Regions from separate parts of the Cohnella sp. GCM10012308 genome, predicted to be linked through region 2. Evidence: riboswitches for the same ligand, from Rfam matches in the RefSeq annotation. Region 2 holds a riboswitch; each other region holds the start of a gene.
What was found. Region 2 has a riboswitch for cyclic di-AMP ahead of ACFOTD_RS15025 (TrkH family potassium uptake protein). Riboswitches for the same ligand answer to the same signal wherever they lie in the genome.

Region 1 (6,631 bases), on a different contig from region 2:
CGGACAGCGCCGAGGCGACCGGGGCCGGCTACAAGGGCGGCATCAGGGCGCTGAATGCCGTTAACCGTTACGGTGCCTTTTACCTGGTCGACACGACCAAGCCGATGTACAAGTACAACCAGGGGGCGGAGACGGGGACGATCGAAACTTATGATCTCGACGATCCTTACTCCCCCGTGAGCGCTAAAACGCCGAATTTCTACAGCAGCAACCCGGATGCGGTGGACGCCCACTATTTTGCGGGACAAGTATACGATTTCTATCTGAACCGGTTCGGCCGCGACAGTCTGGACGGCAACGGGATGTCGATCGTATCGCTCGTTAATACGAACGTTATTGACAATGCGTTCTGGGATGGCAGCGAGATCGTATACGGCGACGGCTCCAAGCAATTCGAATGCCTGAGCTGCGCGGCGGACGTCGTGGCTCACGAACTGACGCATGGGGTTATCGAGCACAGCGCCGACCTGGAATACAAAAATGAATCCGGCGCGCTCAATGAATCCTTTGCGGATATGATGGCTGCCGTGATGGACGACGACGATTGGACGATCGGCGAGGATACGGGCGTCACCGGCGGCAGCGGCTATCTGCGCAGCTTGCAGCAGCCCGAGCTGGGACTGGATCCGCAGCCCGGGACGATGAGCGGATATGCGCAGCTGCCGGAGAGCAACGACAACGGCGGCGTTCATAAAAACAGCGGCATACCGAACCATGCCGCCTATCTGATGGCGACGGGGATCGATGCCATCCCGCAGCTGGCCGGCCAAGGCCGGAAGCTGATGGGCGACATGGCCTACGGCGCGCTCACCTCCTATCTGACGCCGACGGCGCAATTCACGGATGCGCGCGACGCCTTCGTGCTGGCGGCGGGCGATCTTCCGCTCTCGGACGAGCTCCGGTCGGCTGTCATCGCCAAGGTCGAAGCGGCCTGGGCTGCAGTAGGACTCGGGTATACGGCCAGCGAAAATTCGATCGTGTCCTTAAGCGCCGATCAGCTTGCGGACAATCCTTACATCAATGCGGCAGCTTCCACCGTTACGTTCCAAGTGACGCCGGGTACCGACTTAAGCAGTCTGTCTGCGCGGATCTCGGTGTCCCCGGGCGCATCGATCTCCCCGGACCCGGCTCAGGTTCGCAATTATGCGTCCCCCGTGCAGTTCGAGGTGACCTCCGAGAACGGCAATAAACGCCGGTGGACCGTAACCGGCAGCGTCGCCAAGCCGGAGACGGCCAATGCGATCGTCGGCTTTAATCTGGATATGCTGTACGGCTCCGCGATTATCGACAACGCCAGCAGCACGGTCACGCTCTATGTAGAGGACGGAGACGATCTGACCGCGCTGACGCCTTACATTACCGTATCCGACGGCGCGGTTGTCAGTCCCGCGAGCGGAGCGCCCGTCGATCTGACAGCGGAGCGGACGTACACCGTGACGGCTCAAAACGGTCAGACGCGCAATTGGAAGGTGAAGGCTGTCAGGGATTCGGTGAGCCCCTATGTGGCAAGCGCGAACGGCAATGTGCGCGAGAAAATGATCGTGCTGACATTCGATCAGGAAATGAGCGCAATCGAGCTGGGCAACCCGGCCAACTATACAGTCGAGCGCCAGGACGGAGGGACGGTCAATCCGAGTGTCGTCTCTGTCCAGAAGGACTGTGGCCAAGCGAATATCGTTTATCTAACGTTGGACCGGACGCTCCAGCCGAGCACCGTTTATAAAGTTACCGTGAGCAAGGTAAAGTCGGCGGGCGGCAGGAGCGTCCGGCCGGACCTGACGTCCGCATACACCTATACGAAGGATACAGAGCCGCCTACGCTCAAGACAGCCAGCGTAAGCGGGGCCAAGCTGACGCTGACCTTTGACGAATACGTGGGCATGCAGGCTCCGATCCTGTCCGGTTCATACCTTGGACTGGCGGTCAAACTGAACGGCGAGGCGGTGTCGGTCACGCGCGCGGTCGCCAAGGGCAGGCATATGGAGCTGTGGCTGGGACGTGCCGCGACCTCAGGGGATACGGTTACGTTCAGCTATCAGCCGGACGCAAGCTCGACCGCCATCTACGACGATGCGGGCAACCGTGCTGCCGCGATCGGCTGGAGCGCCGTGGTCAACCGTTCTAAAGCGCAGTCGGCATTCGCCTCGGCCGCCGGCTGGGCGCGTCTGCCCTGGCAGGCTGCGCAGGCGACCGGACAGCCCGGCACGCACGCGCTGTATCTGATCCCGAGCGGCGCGAACAATCGAAGCATCGTTTCCTTTGATCCGGCCGCCGGGCGAATGGAGACGGCAGATCTGTCCGCAGCGCCGGTGCGTCTGTACGCGACAGCGGACTATGTGTACGCAGCGCTGATGAAAGGAGACGGAACGGGCCGGATCGTCGTGCTGGATGCGAACAATCTATCGCAGATAGCTGCGTTCGATACGGCGGACGAGCCGTACGATCTGGCCGTGGCGACGGCGGGCGAGATCTACGTGCTCGGCCGCGCGGCCGGAGGTCAGCATCTGACTGCGTACGATCAAGCCGGAACGATCCGCGCCCGTGCCGATATGACGAGCGCGCAGGGCCTTGCGCTATCGCCGGGGCGGCAGCGGCTCTATACGATCGTAGACGGTACAAAGCTCCGCGCCTATTCGACGATTGCTTCGCGTTTGCTGGAAACGGACGACGAAACGGCCGTTCCGGATTTTCATTGGCCATACGTACATGAAGGATCGCCTGATCGGCTCTGGGTATCTCCGGACGAGACGTATGTGTTTTCCGGTTCGGGACTCTATTACAAGTCGGGCAGCGCAGGAGACAGGCTGCAATCGGGCGGAGAGCTCGGCGACGGCGTAGACGATATTCTGTTCGGCCCGTTCGATGAAAAAGATCAACGGCAATCGATGACCGTGCGGTCCGGCAACACGATTGGCAGCGCGTCATACAAGTTAGGCCCTAACGGTTCTTCCCCTTCTTCCGGCATGTTTTCTGGATTGGCAGCCGGGACGCTGGCGCTGGCCCAGAGCGCGAAGGAAGGCGTGTTCACGCTGGTCGCGACAAGCGCCGGCGCGACAACGATTACGACGTACGGTGACTACGAAGGCGTCGGCTTCAGTCCGATCGTTTCGGTCTCCTCGCCGCTGAATGTTTGCCCGATCGTCGTGGATACGAACACAGGCAACCCAGGCACCGGCAACCCGGGTACGGGTTCGCCAGGCACCGGCACACCAGGCACCGGCACACCAGGAACAGGCACTCCAAGTACCGGCGCATCCGGTGGAGGCGCGCCTGCCGAAGATGCCGACGATGAGACGAATGTTCAAGACGGAACGATCAAGCTCTCCGGCACCGACCTGAAGTCGTCGCAGGAAGCCGGCGCCGACGGACGCTCGATCTCCATCGTCGAGCCCGACGCCGACAAGCTGAAGCAAGCGCTCAAGCTGGCGGGCGAGCAGTCGGCATCTGCCGGCACGGCGCTCAAGCTCGTCCTGGCTGTCGGCGCAGGCGGAGACGGCGTCAAGGTGCGGCTGCCGTCCGCGGCGCTCGCGGCCGCGTCGGTCCAATCCTCGGGCTTGACGCTCGTCGTACAGACTGACAAAGTCTCGTACGAGATTCCCGTCAAGCTGCTTGGCGGCTCGCTCCTGGCGCAAGCGTGGGGGACGGCGTCAGTCCCCGACGACCTGCAGCTCGAGTTCGGCGTCGTCAAGTCAGCGCAATCGGAGCAGGCGAAGTCGCAGCAACTGCTGCGAACGGACGGCTATGCAGCCTTGTCCGGCTTCCTCGACTTCACGATCGAGCTGGCTTCCGGCGAAAAGAAAAAAGAGCTGAAAAACTTTAACGGCATTTATGTCACCAAACGGGTAAGCATCGAAGCTCCCAAGACGGCAGGGGAAGTAACTGCGCTGACCTTGGACACCGTAACCGGTCAACTCGTATTCGTCCCTGCGGCGATCACCGTTTCCGAGGGCCGGTTGACTGCAGCGATCCGGACACCGCACAACAGCATGTACGTGCTGGCGCAGGCAGCCAAGTCGTTCGCGGACATCGCGGCCCACCCGGATCGTGCCGCGATCGAGAAAATGGCGTCCAGGAAGCTCGTGCTCGGCGCCGGATCGGGACAGTTCCAGCCGGACCGGACGGTGACGAGAGCCGAGTTCGCCGCCCTGCTCGCGAGAGCGCTCGGTCTGCAGACGCTGCCCGCAGCGTCCTCGTTCGCCGATGTCAAGGCCGGCGCCTGGTACGGCGCGCCGGTGACGACGGCAGTGAGCGCAGGGCTGATCTCGGGCTACGGCAACGGGAGCTTCGGTCCGGGCGGCGTCATCAAACGCCAGGAGATGGCGGTCATGCTGGGCAGAGCGATCGCTTATGCGGGCGGATTGCCGAAAATGGCGGGGCAGGCAGGCTCCGGCGCTTCTGTCGATGCGGCGAAGATTCCTGCCTGGGCCGCCGCCGACGCGCAGGCACTGCTCGCTGCCGGCATCATGCTGAGCAGGGCGGACGGCTCATTCGCGCCTGCCGCGCCGGTCACCAGGGCCGAAGCCACCGTATCGCTCATGCGCATGCTGGAGAAGCTGCAGCTCATTTAAAATGGATGCATAGAAATAAGCCTCGTCCTCGCTTTTAACGGGAGGCGGGGTTATTTTTTTGATTCGCTTTTAAAATGCTCGGGCATCCGGAGACGGCAGAAACCTCAATAAATCGCGCGCGAATGTGCGCGGCCGCGATAATGCAAGAGCCGCATGAATGTAACCGTTCTCTTAGCATGCTAACCGCCCGCCGTGCTGTTTCATCCCCTTCGGCGGCAGTTTACATGGAGATGGAACGTAACGTATGATTCATTTCGTGATTCAACATCCTAATCGCTGAATCCCGCAGATGCGGGAACGGGGGAACCAACCGGGCGCCGCACATGCGTCCAGGGGTGAATCGCTTGGCTATGCCAGGCGTAGGGCTGCTTGCCGAGTCCGAATCCGACAGCTAACCTCGCAAGCGTCCGGAAGAGGAGCCTGCGCCGCTATTCGCTTAAGAATAAGCTGCGGGAGATCCTTTCCTGCGGCTTTTTTTTGATGCCCGTCAGCGGTGCCGGCACAACAAAGGAGATAACCCCATGGTCAGCAAAGTTAAACGGCTTCTGATCGGCCGGCCGATGAAAAGCGCGGAGATCGAGGGCGCCAAGCTTGGCAAATTCAAGGCGCTAGCCGTCTTGTCGTCCGATGCGCTGTCTTCCGTGGCGTACGGCACGGAGCAGATTCTGATCGTCCTCATGGCGGCAGGCTTCGCGGCCGTCTGGTATTCGGTGCCGATCTCGCTGGCGGTGCTCGGCCTTTTATTTATTCTCATCCTGTCTTATCGCCAGACCATCTATGCCTATCCGGCCGGCGGCGGCGCCTACATCGTGGCCAAGGACAATCTCGGCGTCTCGACGGGACTTCTGGCCGGCGGCTCGCTGCTGGTCGACTATATATTGACCGTCGCGGTCAGCTCGTCCGCCGGGACGGACGCGATCACGTCGGCTTTTCCTTCGCTGCACGAACACCGCGTCCTGATCGCGCTCGTCATCATCCTCATTCTGACCGTCATGAACCTCCGCGGCTTGACCGAGTCCGCCTCCGTGCTCGCGACGCCGATCTACTTATTCGTCGTAGCGATCTTCGTGCTCATCGCTGTCGGCATCGTCAAGTACGCAACGGGAGGCGCGCCCGCTCACGTGCCGGAGTTCGGCGCCGCCGTGTCTAACGTCAGCCTCTTCCTGCTCCTCAAGGCATTCAGCTCGGGCTGCTCCGCGCTCACGGGCGTCGAAGCGGTGTCCAACGCCATTCCCAACTTCAAAAAGCCGGCCGAGCGCAACGCCGCCGCCACGCTGATCATGATGGGCACGATTCTGGGCGCGATGTTTATCGGCATCAGCCTGCTCGCTTATTGGTACGGCGTGGCGCCGGACGAGAAGCAGACGGTCGTCTCGCAAATCGCCGAATCGACCTTCGGGCGGGGCACGGTCTACTACGTGATCCAGGCGCTAACCGCGCTGATTCTCGTGCTGGCTGCGAATACGGCGTATTCCGCGTTCCCGCTGCTGGCGTTCATGCTGGCCAAGGACAAATACATGCCGCACGCCTTCATGGTTCGCGGCGATCGGCTCGGTTACTCCAACGGCATCATTTTTCTCGGCGTCTTCTCTGCGCTGCTGGTCATTATTTTCCACGGCAACACCGAGAACCTGATCCCGCTGTACGCGGTCGGCGTCTTCATCCCGTTCACGCTGTCGCAGCTCGGCATGATGGTGCGCTGGATCCGGCTCCGCCCGCAAGGCTGGGTGACGCGTCTGATCGTCAATACGATCGGCATGCTGACGACGCTGAGCATTACGCTCATCTTCATTTTCACCAAGTTCACGCATGTGTGGATGGTGTTCGTGTTCCTGCCGGTCGTCATGTGGACGTTCTTCGCCATCGCGCGCCACTACCGGAATACCGCCGACGAGCTGCGCATCGACCCGGCCAAGGAGAAGCCGTGCATCAAGGGCAGCACGATCGTCGTACCTGTCGCGGGGGTCACCCGCGTCGTCATGAATTCGCTCAGTTACGCCAAGTCGCTGACCGACAACGTAGTCGCCGTCTATGTCGGCTTCGACGACGAGGAGATCGAGCGC
Region 2 (6,631 bases):
CCATCGCGATCAGGTTGACCCAGGGATCGCCCGCATAAACAGTGAGGCTGCGGAAGCCACCCATCAGGTCGAACCCCGCATTGTTGAAAAAGGATACCGCGTGGAAGATCCCGTAGTATAACGCCTTCCCCGGACTCATATCTCTAAGAAAGCAGGCCATGAACAGCAGGGCGCCCACGGCTTCGATCGACAGCGCGTACAGCACGACGCGGCGGACGAGCCGTACGATGCCCTCGATGCTGCTTTGATTGAGCGCTTCCTGGAGAATCAGCCGTTCCTTGAGCGAGATGCGCCGCTTCAGGAAAATCGCGAACAACGTCGCCATGGACATGAAGCCGAGACCGCCGATCTGGATCATGGCCAGGATGACGATCTGACCGAACATCGAGTAGTGGTCGTGGGTGTCGACGACGACCAGGCCGGTGACGCAGGTCGCGGAAGTCGCCGTGAATAGCGCGTCTATATAGCGTGTCTGCGCGCCGACGCTCGAAGCGGCGGGCAGCTGCAGCAGGAAGGAGCCCAGGCCGATGATGAAGGCAAAGCCGAGCGCCAGCGTCCGCGGAGGAGAGGCGACCAGCCAAGCGTACATTTTTTTGTGCAAGCGTCTCCCCTCCTTACCATGGTTTTACCCGATAATGATGCGGCCCTCTGCCTCGCGGTACAGCGTGCGTCCGGACTTGGTGCCCAGCGCGTACGTCATCGTCAGCGGACCGAGACGCCCGATGAACATGAGGACGATAATGAGTATCTGGCCGAAGGCAGTCAAGTCCCCGGTGATCCCGGCGGACAATCCGACCGTCGCATAGGCGGACATGACCTCGAAAAGAATGAGCAGGAACGCCTGCTTCTCGGTAATCGAGAGGATCATGACGGACGTGATGACGATGGCCAGCGACAGCATCGTGACCGTGATGGCGCGGTTGACCTTGGCCCGCTCGATGCGCAGTCCGAGCAGCACGACGTCGGTACGGCCGCGAAGCATCGCCCAGACGGCGGCCGCGAGCACCGCGAACGCCGTCGTCTTGATGCCGCCGCCGGTGGAGCCGGGCGAGGCGCCGACGAACATGAGCAGCACCATCGCAAACTGCGTCGCGTCCCGCAGGGAGCCGATGTCGACGGTACTGACGCCGGCGGAACGGGTGGATACGGACTGCAGCGCGGCCGCGAGCAGCTTGTCTCCGAAGGATAAAGGCCCGAACGTGAGCTCGTTCGTATACTCGAAGATCAGGATCGTGACCGTGCCGAGCACGATGAGGAACGCCGATACCCAGAGCACGACTTTGGAATGATAGGACAGCTTGCGGCGCGTCGGCAGCTCGACCAGGTCGGAGAGGACGACAAAGCCTACGCCGCCGAGCACGACGAGCACGATCGAGAGCAGGTTCATATAAGGATCTCCGACATACCCGGCCATGCTGCGGAAGTTGCCGAACAGGTCGAAGCCGCCGTTATTGAAAAAAGAAACGCTGTGAAATACGCCGTAATAGAGCGCCTGCCGGAAATGCATCTCGTGCATGAACCGGAAGGTAAACAGCAGTGCGCCGACCGCCTCGATGCAAAGCGCATAGATAAGGACGCGCTTCACCAGCCGGACGATGCCTTCGAGACTGCCCTGGTTCATCGCTTCCTGCAGCACGAGACGGTCCTTGAGCGAGAGGCGTCGTCCGGCGAAAAACGCGAACAGCGTCCCCATCGTCATGAAGCCGAGGCCGCCGAGCTGTACGAGCACGAGCATGACCCAACGGCCGAAGACGGAGAAGTAGGCGATCGTATCGAGCCGCATCAGACCCGTCACGCAGGTCGCGGAGCTGGAGACGAAAAAAGCTTCTAGCCAAGGCGTCGGCTCGCCGGACACCGTGGAGATCGGGAGCCTGAGCAGCAGCGCGCCGACCGCGATAATGACGGCGAAGCCGATCGTCAGCACCCGAGGCGGGGAAGCATATAGCCAGCCGATGATTTTTTTAAGCAAAGTACGATTCACCTCATGTCGGCAAACGGTTGAAAAAGCGCGCAAAAAAAGACACTGGAGCTCCAGTGCCTTGGCGCACGGCGATCCTGTCTGGCAGCCTACGAGGTTAGCTGACGGGTTCGGGCCAGATCAGGCTGCCCTATCCGGCGCTTGACGCGCGCGGAATTCACCCCGGAAAAGCTTAAGTGGTTCCCCCGTTTTCTTTGCGGAAATTCGGCTGGGTAGTATGATGAAGACACGATGGTTCGGTTTCCATAAAAAACATTACACCGCATTATAGTCTGTCCGATAGGTACGCACAACAGCAGAAATGCGAAAAATCGCCTTGTATGAGGATATACGGACGTTATTAGGCCGTGTAACAGCTTTTTTACGGGGATTCTAACTCTTTCTCTTGTTTTGGCTTCAATTCCTATCGATAATAAGCGGAAGGACCAGCTATTGCGGATAAAAAGACGATGTATACGCTTTTTCAGATCAATTCGGAATCGGAGTGGATAATTTGAGATCATCCAAATGGGCTGTCGCCGCGGGAATCGGCCTTCTTATCTTCCTATTCATGCAAGTATTGCCTGCGATCGCGCCGGCTATGAAAGGCGAATCGGCCGCGATCAGCCGCGGCGAGGCAAAGCGGATCGGCCTGGCTTACGCCTCGGCGCACTGGGGAATGGATCTTGGCGAAGGGTCCGACGCGACGATCACGCATGTAGGCGACGACCGCATGGCAGCCTATATGACCAAGCACAAGCTGACCGACGAATACGACCGCGACTGGGATGCGCGTTACCCGACGGACGTCTACGCGGTCGATATCCATGCGGCCGACGGCAGCGTCGACCGCGTATCCGTCCATATGGAATCGGGCGAGGTCGTCGGCTGGGCGCGTGTCGGCGATGCCTTGACCGATGCGGACAAAGCGGCCGCAAGCGACGCAGACGCGCGGACCGCAGAAGCGATCGCCTGGCTGAAGACGCAGCCCGACTACGACGCATCGGCCTGGGAGCCTACCGGCAGCCTGACGCAAGGCGGCTCGGTCATCCTGCAGAGCCGCAAGTCCGGCTTGTCGGACGCGCACGTGCAGCTGCTCGTAAAGCCAGACAAGGTGCTTACTTACCGGTACGCGCTGCCCCAGGCATTCGCGGACGAGCTTGCGCAGCAGCGCAAGATTGCCGATAAGCTATCGATGACGGGCTTCCTGCTGCCGCAGATCGTCATGTTCGTGCTTGCCGTTATTTATGCCGCGACCTGCCGGGGATGGACATCGTTCAAACGCGGGCTGTTCCTGTCGGCGGCTTTCTTCGTCATGTACGCAGGGTTCATGTTTAATCTGCGCCCCGGATTGCGTGCTTCGTCCGTCGACATGAACGCGATCGCTTCGGAGAGCAACGTGTCGGCGCTGCTCGTCACGAACGTCGTTATTCTTTTCATTCAAGCGCTGCTCACGTACTTCGCCGCCGTCGGCGGCGACGGCCTGTGGCGCTCGATGGGCCGCTCGCTGTGGCCGCGCTGGCAGGACGCGGACTACGGCAGCCAGGTCAAAACCGCCATGAAGCAGGGCTATATGCTCGCCGTGATCCTGCTTGCGGCGCAAACGATCGTGTTGACGGCGCTTGGCCTGCTGCTCGGCAGCTATTACGGTTCCGATCCGAGCCAATCCGCCTACAATATGTACGCGCCTTGGCTGCTGCCCTTGCTCGCTTGGTGCGCCGGCATCTCGGAGGAGATCCAGACGCGCTTTTTCGGCATCGGCCTCGTGCGCAAATGGCTCGGCGCGTTCGTCAGATCCAAGCGTGCAGGCACGCACGACGCTTCAAGCCCGGGCACCGCGGTCTCCAAAGTGCTCACGTCCATCGCCGTTCTGCCCGCGACCGCCGTATGGGCTTTCGGCCATGTCGGCTATGCCGTATTTCCGTGGCAGACCCGCTTTATCGAGCTCATGATTATCGGCGCCCTTTTCGCCTGGTTTATGCTGCGATTCGGCCTCCTGACCGTTATTTTCGCCCACGTGGTCCTCGACTCTACGCTGATGGCCGTACAGATGCTGTCCGACGGGCTCTCATCCGATAATCTCGCAGGCTTCGTCAGCGTCCTGCTGCCTGCTGCCGTCGCGATGGGGATCGCCTGGCTGCACGAACGGCGGCGGGGCGGGCCTGGTCCGGCCTCGGACTTCTCGCGTTAGAGGACTTGCGGCGTAATCTCGGGATGCACGGCCGGTCTTGTCTTGACGAGCTTACGCCGCTCCAACCGTATATGCATGACAAAGTCGGCGAGCAATAATGGCGCGGCTGCCGCGAAAAACAATCCCCATTTTTTGAGCGCCGACAGCAGTAAATGGATCACGTCGCTCATCACCGCGAACCGGACCTGCCCCTGCAGGTCCGGCGTATTGCTGATCAGCGTAATGCCGTACGCCCCTTTTTTCGCAATAGAAAAGCGAAACATCGACTCGCCTTTCAACCGTTTTGCGATATAGACATCCGACCGATCCTTCGTCAAATCCAGGGAAGACCTTCCGTCGTCTACCATGGCAATGACCTGATCGAACATTACGTCGCTTGGATTGCTTGTCACGGGAGCAGGCTGTCCATGCCTATCCGGACCGTTGATGAACGCATAAAAAATTTTATATTCGCCCGGCTTTAATTGGATGACGGTTTTGGCGTTCAAGTCGACGTAATCGCGGTTGTGAAAACTGGCCAAGAAGCCGTAAGCGCTCGTCAAAAGACCGGCGAAAAGAATGCAGCCGGCGAGGATAAGCGGGGCGAATTGGCGAAAAAAAGCAAGCATGCGAATGCTCCTCAGTCAACGATTTGGATAGGAGTCAGGGCGATCGGCTAACCCTTCGTAATCTTGCTCATGATGTGAAGAAGCTCCGGCAGGCCAACGCTGTATTCGCAGCCTGGTTTCTGCAAGCTTCCGCTTTTCGATCCGCGCGTACGCGATATATCCCGCGATCAGAAATGGAATGGCGGCGGCGACCGAAAGTCCCAGCTTCTTCAACAGCGTGACGAAGCCCTGGCCCATATCGCCCATAATCGTAAATCTCGCATACTTCCGCAAGTCTGGGACGTTGCTGATTAACGTAATGCCGTAAGTCCCTTTTTCCTTTACGGTAAATCGGTACATCGACTCTCCCTTTTTCCGGTTAAATGTGTACGTGCTTGACCTGTCTTCCGCTAACTCCAACGACGCCCTGCCGTCATCCGCCATCGCCGTGACCAAGTCGGGCAGCGCGACAACTTTATCGTTTTGCGTAATGGTGAGCGGACCCATTTCTCTCGTTGTCTCGGTATACTCGTAATAAATCTGGTACTTGCCCGGCTTCAATTGTACGGTGGTCTTTTCATTGAGCGCGAGATAATCCCGATTGTGAATTCCGGAGATTAGAGCGATTATACAAGCGACGAATCCTGCGAAGAGGATGCAACCCGCGAGGATCAATAACGCAAACTGACGGAGAAAGGCAGGCATGACGGTACTCCTCTGGAATCGATTGTCGGGTCTGATAAATGCATATTATTGGTAGTATAGACTAATATGCGATTAAGGTGCAGCATTATTATTGCGTTTTCGATACATTTACAAAACAAAAAGGCAGGCGCATCGAGAGAAGCTTTCTTCTCATTGCGCCTGCTTTTTCACTTTCTTCATCGGCTTGTTTTTAGCCAGCGGAACCGTTTAAGCCCTGCAGCTCATCCAGCAGCATCGTCCGCGTGACCGGATCGTCGAAATTCCACTGGCTGTCCATCATATGCACTTGGCCGTTCTTGACCGCAGGCAAGGACTTCCACAGACTGCTCGTGAACAGCGCTTCCGCCTGGGCTTTGGTCTCGTCTTCCTCATCCTTCAAAATGTAAAGCTCGTCGCCGATGTAGTCCGACATGACCTCGACCGAGATCTCGGCAAAGCGCTCGTCGCCGTCGATCAGCGTTTGGACTTTAGCCGGCGGCGCGTACCCGAGCGCGTCGTACAACGACACGGACAAGCCTTGATGGCCCATGACGTACAGGACCTTGCCCATCATGAGCAGCACGGTTGCGGATTGGCCTTGCTTGCCCTTCTGCGCCAGCAGATCCTTGGTCTGCTTCACTTTCTCGTCGTAAGCCGCTACATATGCGTCCGCAGCGGTTTCCTTGCCCAGCACGCCCGCGATCTCATGCATGCGATCGAAGCCGCCCTTTTCGGAAATAACGACGGTCGGCGCGATTTTCTCCAATGGAGGGAGGCCCTGTTCGTCCCAGTCGTTAAAAATAATCAGGTCCGGCTCCTGCGCCGTCACCTTCTCCAAGTTGGCGGGATAGCCGACGTCCGCGATTCCTTGAAGCCGATCGCCATAAGCGACCTGGCTGCCGATGACGCTCAAGCTGGCGCCGACAAGCGTAACGCCCAGCGCCAGCAGATCCCCGGGATCGCTGCCAACGTACACGATTCGCTTCGGATCGGTCGGGATTTCAACCTCGCGGCCTTTGGCGTCCGTGACTTTGCGGGTGGCGCTGGAGGGAGAGCCTGCAGGCGAAGCCGATTGCGCGGACGCCCCTTCCGACGATGCCGCCGGAGCTGCAGATCCGGTCGAAGATGCGCCCTCGTTGGCATTATTGCCGCATGCACTCGCAAACACAGTCAAAAGAATCACAACGAATATCATCCAGTTTTTGTTTGTAC
Region 3 (6,631 bases), on a different contig from region 2:
AGCGAATCGTCGCCCGTCTTGCGCAGGGCGGCCGCAATTTCAGCCTAAAGGTTGTCGTCTTTGACGAGGATGACCTGGCCTACGCAGCTGACGTGCATCGGCGCTTTCCCGGCATTCCGTTTTATTTGCAGGCAGGCAACGGTAGCCTCGACGAGCAGGATCGCAAGCAGCTGCTGCCCTATTTGCTGGCGCGTTATGAATGGCTGGTCGATCGAGTCGTCGCCGATCCGGATCTGCGAGACGTACACGTACTGCCCCAGCTGCACACCTGGATCTGGGGGAACAAGAAAGGCGTATAAGGAGGCCGCGATCATGGCGGGAAGAAGCAAAGAAGAGCTGGCGGGCGTATCGCTCCTCGGCAACCAGGGCACTTCATACGCAAGCACGTACGCGCCCGAGGTGCTGGAATCGTTCGACAACAAGCATCCGGGCCGGGATTACTTCGTCAAGTTCAACTGTCCTGAATTCACCAGTCTGTGCCCGATGACAGGGCAGCCGGATTTTGCGACGATCTATATCTCGTACATTCCGAACGTGAAGATGGTGGAGAGCAAGTCGCTTAAGCTATACTTGTTCAGCTTCCGCAACCATGGCGATTTTCACGAGGACTGCATGAACATCATTATGAACGATCTCATCGAACTGATGGCGCCCCGGTATATCGAAGTATGGGGGAAGTTTACGCCAAGAGGCGGCATCTCCATCGATCCTTATTGCAACTGGGGACAGCCTGGCACCAAATACGAGGCGATGGCCGAGCATCGGCTGCTGAACCACGATCTGTACCCGGAAAAGGTGGACAACCGATAGGTTGAACGGAAAGCCGCCGTATCATACGCAAGGAGCTGCCTGACTGTCCGCCTCGCGCGGACTGCCAGTGCAGCTCCTTTTAACGTCTTAGCTATGGGCGCTACTTGCGTCACTTGCGCTATTTAAGCGACTTGCGCTTTGCGTGCGCAGCTCGCCTACGGCGGCGATAAGCTCGGCATGAAGCGCGTGCCGGGCCGGAATGCCCATGTGCTGCGCGATAAATGCGGACAATCCGTTCTCACGCAGCGCGTCCTGCAGCTGAACGGACTCCGGATCGCCGGCGTACCGGTACAAAATCCCAGCAGCCGCGGCGGCTGTCAAATGCGGCACGGCCAGTCCGAGCTCATGCGCCTCCAGCAGCGGACGAACGATTCGCTCGCCGCGCGACAGCTTGCGCAGCGGCGAACGCGCTACCCGCGTGACGTCGTCTACAATCGCGGGATTGGCGAAGCGCTCCAGCGTTTTGTCGATATAAAGGCGATGCTCGTCGCGGTCCAGACCGTATTTACGGACGAGCAGTTCCCCGGTCTCCTCCAGCGTCTGCCGGACCAGGAGACGCAGCGGCGCGCTCCTCAGCACCTCTTGGAGCGTACGGCAACCTGACCGATGCCCCAGATAAGCGGCCACACAATGCCCCGTGTTGACGGTATACAGCTTGCGCGCCATATAAGGTTCGAGCTTGTCGGCAAAAATGGCGCCGCGGATGCGGCGAAAGTCAGGCCGCAGCGGATGGCGGTCGATGATCCATTCGTAAAAGGGCTCGACCTTGATTGCGAGCGGATCGTCGCTCGGCTGCGCGGGAACGATGCGGTCGATCATGGAATCGGGGAAGATAACGCTGCGGTCTGCGCGGGCGCGGCCTTCCGCGGACAATTTTTCGTAAATGTGCTTTTTAAGCTGCGTACTTCCTCTGACCGCATTTTCGCATGCGATAATATACAGCGGATGGCTGTGCGTCGCCAATCTTAGCTCCAAGCCTGCGGCGATCGTCGCGGCGATCGCCGGCAGCGAAGCGGCGCCTACGGCGGTGGTTAAAATATCCGCGTTGAGAATACGGCGCTTGACTTCCTCGCCATTCTTGATGTGAACGGCGGTAACGTTGCGAACCACTTCGGTCTGTTCGGATTCGTCCGCATAAGTCACTGTATATTGCTGTTGCTGCTTCAGGCGGGCAATCTGCGTCTCGTTGCGGGCGACGAAGCACACCTCGTAGCCCGACTTTGACAGCTGCATGCCGATGAATCCCCGGCCGATGTTGCCGGCACCGAAGTGCACGGCCAACGGCTTTTGATTGCGCGGACGCGGATAGGCTCTTGCGGATGTCCTTTCAGTATGCCTTGCAGCGACAATTTCATAGCGAACACTCAAATGACCTCTCCCCTTTATCATTTTTTGAATTAAATAGTAAGAATATTGCGAAAATATAAGGGGTCAGCCGGCAACCGCCTCGTTGACGATTCGATGAAAATCCAGCTCCAACAGCGATTCGACCCGGCGCAGGCAGCCGCCGAATTCAAGACGCTCGGTCAACGGATTAGGCGTTACGATGCAGCGAATGCCCGCGGCTTCGGCGGCTTTGGCGCCGTTAGGCGAGTCTTCGATCGCGATCGCCTCGAGGGCGGACACGCCGAGCGCACGCAGAGCTTGCGAATAAAGCTCGGGGCTCGGCTTCACTTCGCTGACGTCGTCGGCCGTGCGGATGCAATCGAAGTAGTCGTAGATGCCCAGCTTCTTGAGATGGGTCTCGACCCATTCCCTGCGAGAGCTCGAGGCAAGACCGATCTTGAGTCCGGCCGCCTTCGCGCTATTGAGGAAATGAAGAACGCCGGGTCGCATTTCTTCGCGTTCCATCAGCTTGCCGTGCAGCTCGTGCACCGACTCGCGGAATAAATCCGGGTCGATCGGCAGCTTGAGATCGGTGATCAGATATTCATAGGGGTTAAACTTGTGAAGGCTCGTGCCGATGCAGCCGGCGTACATGTCCAGGGACAAGTCCACCTCGTACTCCCGGTATGCGGACTTAAAAGCTTCGTACCATGCAGTCTCGGTGTCGAGGATCGTACCGTCAAAATCGAAAATAACAGCCTTTGTTCGCGATGCGATAGTCATAGGTTTTCAAATCCCTCCATGAAGTTATTCTGCTCTTCCGAACAACGGCGAGAGGGGGGACGCCGGCGATGGGCCGCTGGCAGAAAATAAAAAGACCCTTCAAACCTGAAGGGCCGCGGATTCTAAATGAAATTTAGAAAATCTAATGGACCCATCTTCAAACGCTGACGAGGTTAGCTGACGGACTCGGGTAAGATGGTACCCTACTGACCGGATCTCCTGCGATCCTGTCTCGATTCGCCCCAAAACGTGGTTCCCCCGCTCTCCGGCCGTGCCGGAAACTAAGCTTACATCCATGTTAAAGGTCCATCCAAAGGCTGTCAAGTTTGGTTAATCGATGTATGCGGTATCATTCAAAATGAATTCGCTGTCATCACGAAGTTCATTAAAAAAGGGATAATTTACATTTCTCCATTGTTCTTCTAACGCCGTGTTGACAAGCCGCTGATAAACTGAGCGGGTCAAGATCAGCGGATAAGGGGCTGGGAGCATGAGTTTGCTTCTATTAGAAAAGACGAAATCCCGGGCTGCCGAAGAGGCGCCCCGCTTAAAAACGGAAGAACGAAGCACGCAGCTTTCCGAAATCGTGCCGGTTCAAAAAGTCGAGCCGGTCGAATTCGCCAAGCATTACCCGTCCGTCGTGCTTGCGGAGTGGATTCGTTCCTGCCCGCAGGTGTCGCCGGAGCAGACTTGCGGCGAGATGGCCGAGCTATTCCGCAGGCGCCATGAGCTCGAGTGCGTCGCTGTCGTGAAGACGACGGGCGAACCGGCAGGCATCGTCATGCGTCATCGCTTCTTTAAATTGATCGGCTCGCTGTACGGCATGCCGCTGTTCGCGGACAAGCCCGTAACCAAGCTGATGGATAGCAAGGCGATGATCGCCGAGACCGACCTGTCGCCGCAGGAGCTGATCGACCGCGCCATGTCGCGGGACGAGGAGCGGATTTACGATGCGGTGATGATGACGAGCGGAGGTGCCTTTACAGGCGTCCTAACGGTAAGCGACATGCTGCAGCTCTCGAGGCTGCTGCGGCGCGAGCTTGCCGGACGCCAGATGTCGACCGTACGCGGAGCCGAACGGATGCTGCGCGACATTCGGGGATCGGTCGACCGTCTTGCCGGCGAAGCGTCGGTATCCCGCACCGGCAGCTTAGAGATTGCGGAGCTGGCCGAGCACGGACAGCAGGATTTGACTCAGATGCTGGGACTGTTCCGCCTGTGGACGGAGACGGCGGACCGCCAGGCCAGCTCGGTGGACGAGCTGCTCGCCAGAGTATCGGACACCGTCGGCATCGCCAAAATCATCGCGCAGCTGGCGGATCAGTGCAACCTGCTCGCGATCAACGCGCAGATCGAAGCGGCCAGGGCAGGCTCGCACGGTCTCGGATTTTCCGTCGTCGCGCAGGAAGTACGCCAGCTCGCCGACCAGACCAAGTCCCAGGCCAGCCAGATCCACGAGCAACTGAGCGGGATGGCGGCTTCCGCCGCCGCCGCCGCCGCGCATGTACGCGAAGGCAAGGAAGGAGCCGATCGCGGAATGCTGCAAGTTCACAAAACGGAGGACACGTTTAACCGGCTGTGGACGCGCAGCTCCGAAAACGCAAAAGGCACGGAGCATCTCGCGGCCGCATCGCGCGAAGCGTCGGTCATGTCGGAGCAGATTGCTGCGCAAGTCGCCAAGCTCGCAGCGCAGATGAACGAATCTCCGGAAGAAAAATATTAACGTTCGACATTTTTTACATTGCGTTAACAATACCCGAATACAACATTGACGATTGGTCGCTAGAATCAGAGATGTGCTTGAGAGCAAACAATATAAACACAATTTGAAAGGGGCTCTATCTCTTGAAAAAATCTCTGCTCGTACTGACGACGCTCGCGCTTGGCATCTCGCTCGCTGCCTGCGGCAAAAACGACAATTCCAATAACGCAAGCAACAACGGCGCATCCTCCAGCGCGCCTGCCAGCGCAGCCATCAGCGGCGCGTTCAGCGCAGCGGGCTCGACCGCGCTTCAGCCGCTTGTCGATCAAGCTTCTAAGAAGTTCATGGACCTGAACAAGGACGTCACGATCACCGTCAACGGAGGCGGCAGCGGCGCCGGCCTGTCCCAAGTATCCGAAGGAACCGTACAAATCGGCAACTCGGACGTATTCGCAGAAGAGAAGCTGAAGGACGCCGACGCGGACAAGGCTAAGGAACTCGTCGATCACCAAGTCGCAGTCGTATCGATCGCAGCCGTCGCCAACAAAGATGTCGGCGTGGACAACCTGACGAAGGCGCAACTGGTTGACATCTTCACCAACAAAGTAACGAACTGGAAGGACGTTGGCGGCAAGGATGAAAAGATCGTCCTCGTCAACCGCCCTGCAAGCTCCGGTACCCGCGCAACTTTCGAAAACTTCGCGCTCGGCGCGAAATCGGAAGACCTGCCTGATTCGATCACGGAAGACGCGTCCGGCACGGTTCGCAAGCTGATCTCCGAAACGCCTGGCGCAATCGGCTATCTGGCACTTTCCTACCTCGACGACACGATTCAAGCGCTGAAGTATGAAGGCGTAGAGCCGACGGCCGAAAACGTAGCGTCCGGCACTTATCCGGTTTGGGCTTACGAACACATGTACACGAAGGGCGAGCCAGACGGCGCACTGAAGGCGTTCCTCGATTACATGCTGAGCGACGATATCCAAGGCACCGACGTTAAGGATCTGGGCTACATCCCGGTTAGCGACATGAAGGTTACGCGCGACGTGCAAGGCAACGTAACCAACAAGTAATTTAATAACTTACAAGAATAGCCGGCAGAGGCGGACCTGAAAACGGGCGCCTCTCTTGCCACGTTAAGGAGAGGCTCGCATGAACATGACCCAAACCCGCCAAGCGGCGGATGCCATCGCGAAGGACGGACGCGGCAAATTCCCGAAGCACAAGCTCGAGGAACTCCGCGGCAGAGGTTACGTAATGTTTTGCGTGCTGATGCTGATCGTAATCATTTTTTCGATCGTCTACTTCATCGCTTCGAGAGGTTTGACGCCGTTCGCGAGCCAGGGCGTAAGCGTCGGCGAGATGCTCGGCGGCCTCAAATGGTCGCCGGAAGCGGACACGCCGCGCTTCGGCGCGCTGCCGTTTCTGTTCGGCTCATTCGCAACTTCGCTGCTGGCCGCCGTTATTGCCGCTCCGCTCGGCATATGCGCCGCGATCTTTATGACCGAAATGATGCCCAAAGTCGGCAAAAATATTTTGCAGCCTGCGATTGAACTGCTCGCCGGCGTTCCCTCCGTCGTTTACGGCTTCGTCGGCCTGAGCGTTATCGTACCGTTCCTTCGCGATATTTTCCCCGGTCAGGGCGTCGGTATTCTGGCAGGCGCAATCGTGCTGTCCGTCATGATCCTGCCGACGATCACGACCGTCGCGACGGACGCGCTGCGCAGCTTGCCCGCCGGACTTAAGGAAGGCTCCTATGCGCTCGGCGCCACCCGCTGGCAGACGATCTCGCGGCTTGTCATTCCGACGACGCTGCCGTCGCTCCTGACCGGCGTCGTACTGGGCATCGCACGCGCATTCGGCGAAGCGCTGGCCGTGCAGATGGTTATCGGCAACGCGCCGCATATCCCGCACTCGCTGACGCAATCCGCCGCGACGCTGACCAGTATCATCACGCTGTCGATGGGCAACACGACGAGCGGCTCGCTGCACAACAACGCACTGTGGAGT

Region 1: linked by a shared signal. The riboswitch ahead of ACFOTD_RS11770 (APC family permease) and the one ahead of ACFOTD_RS15025 (TrkH family potassium uptake protein) in region 2 are both predicted to bind cyclic di-AMP.
Region 3: linked by a shared signal. The riboswitch ahead of ACFOTD_RS24935 (HAD family hydrolase) and the one ahead of ACFOTD_RS15025 (TrkH family potassium uptake protein) in region 2 are both predicted to bind cyclic di-AMP.

What each region holds. Positions count from the first base shown of each region.
Region 1 covers NZ_JBHRYU010000008.1:19,130-25,760, forward strand. Annotated here, with positions in the region: gene ACFOTD_RS11765 (M4 family metallopeptidase) at 1-4,568, shown strand, start outside; cyclic di-AMP (ydaO/yuaA leader) riboswitch at 4,833-4,989, shown strand; gene ACFOTD_RS11770 (APC family permease) at 5,090-6,631, shown strand, end outside.
Region 2 covers NZ_JBHRYU010000011.1:180,872-187,502, forward strand. Annotated here, with positions in the region: gene ACFOTD_RS15020 (TrkH family potassium uptake protein) at 1-589, opposite strand, end outside; gene ACFOTD_RS15025 (TrkH family potassium uptake protein) at 626-1,969, opposite strand; cyclic di-AMP (ydaO/yuaA leader) riboswitch at 2,051-2,198, opposite strand; gene ACFOTD_RS15030 (hypothetical protein) at 2,472-4,148, shown strand; gene ACFOTD_RS15035 (hypothetical protein) at 4,145-4,756, opposite strand; gene ACFOTD_RS15040 (hypothetical protein) at 4,772-5,440, opposite strand; gene ACFOTD_RS15045 (ABC transporter substrate-binding protein) at 5,631-6,602, opposite strand.
Region 3 covers NZ_JBHRYU010000028.1:77,447-84,077, forward strand. Annotated here, with positions in the region: gene queE (7-carboxy-7-deazaguanine synthase QueE) at 1-299, shown strand, start outside; gene queF (preQ(1) synthase) at 313-810, shown strand; gene ACFOTD_RS24930 (mannitol-1-phosphate 5-dehydrogenase) at 898-2,085, opposite strand; gene ACFOTD_RS24935 (HAD family hydrolase) at 2,242-2,919, opposite strand; cyclic di-AMP (ydaO/yuaA leader) riboswitch at 3,066-3,217, opposite strand; gene ACFOTD_RS24940 (methyl-accepting chemotaxis protein) at 3,410-4,642, shown strand; gene ACFOTD_RS24945 (phosphate ABC transporter substrate-binding protein PstS family protein) at 4,765-5,694, shown strand; gene pstC (phosphate ABC transporter permease subunit PstC) at 5,780-6,631, shown strand, end outside.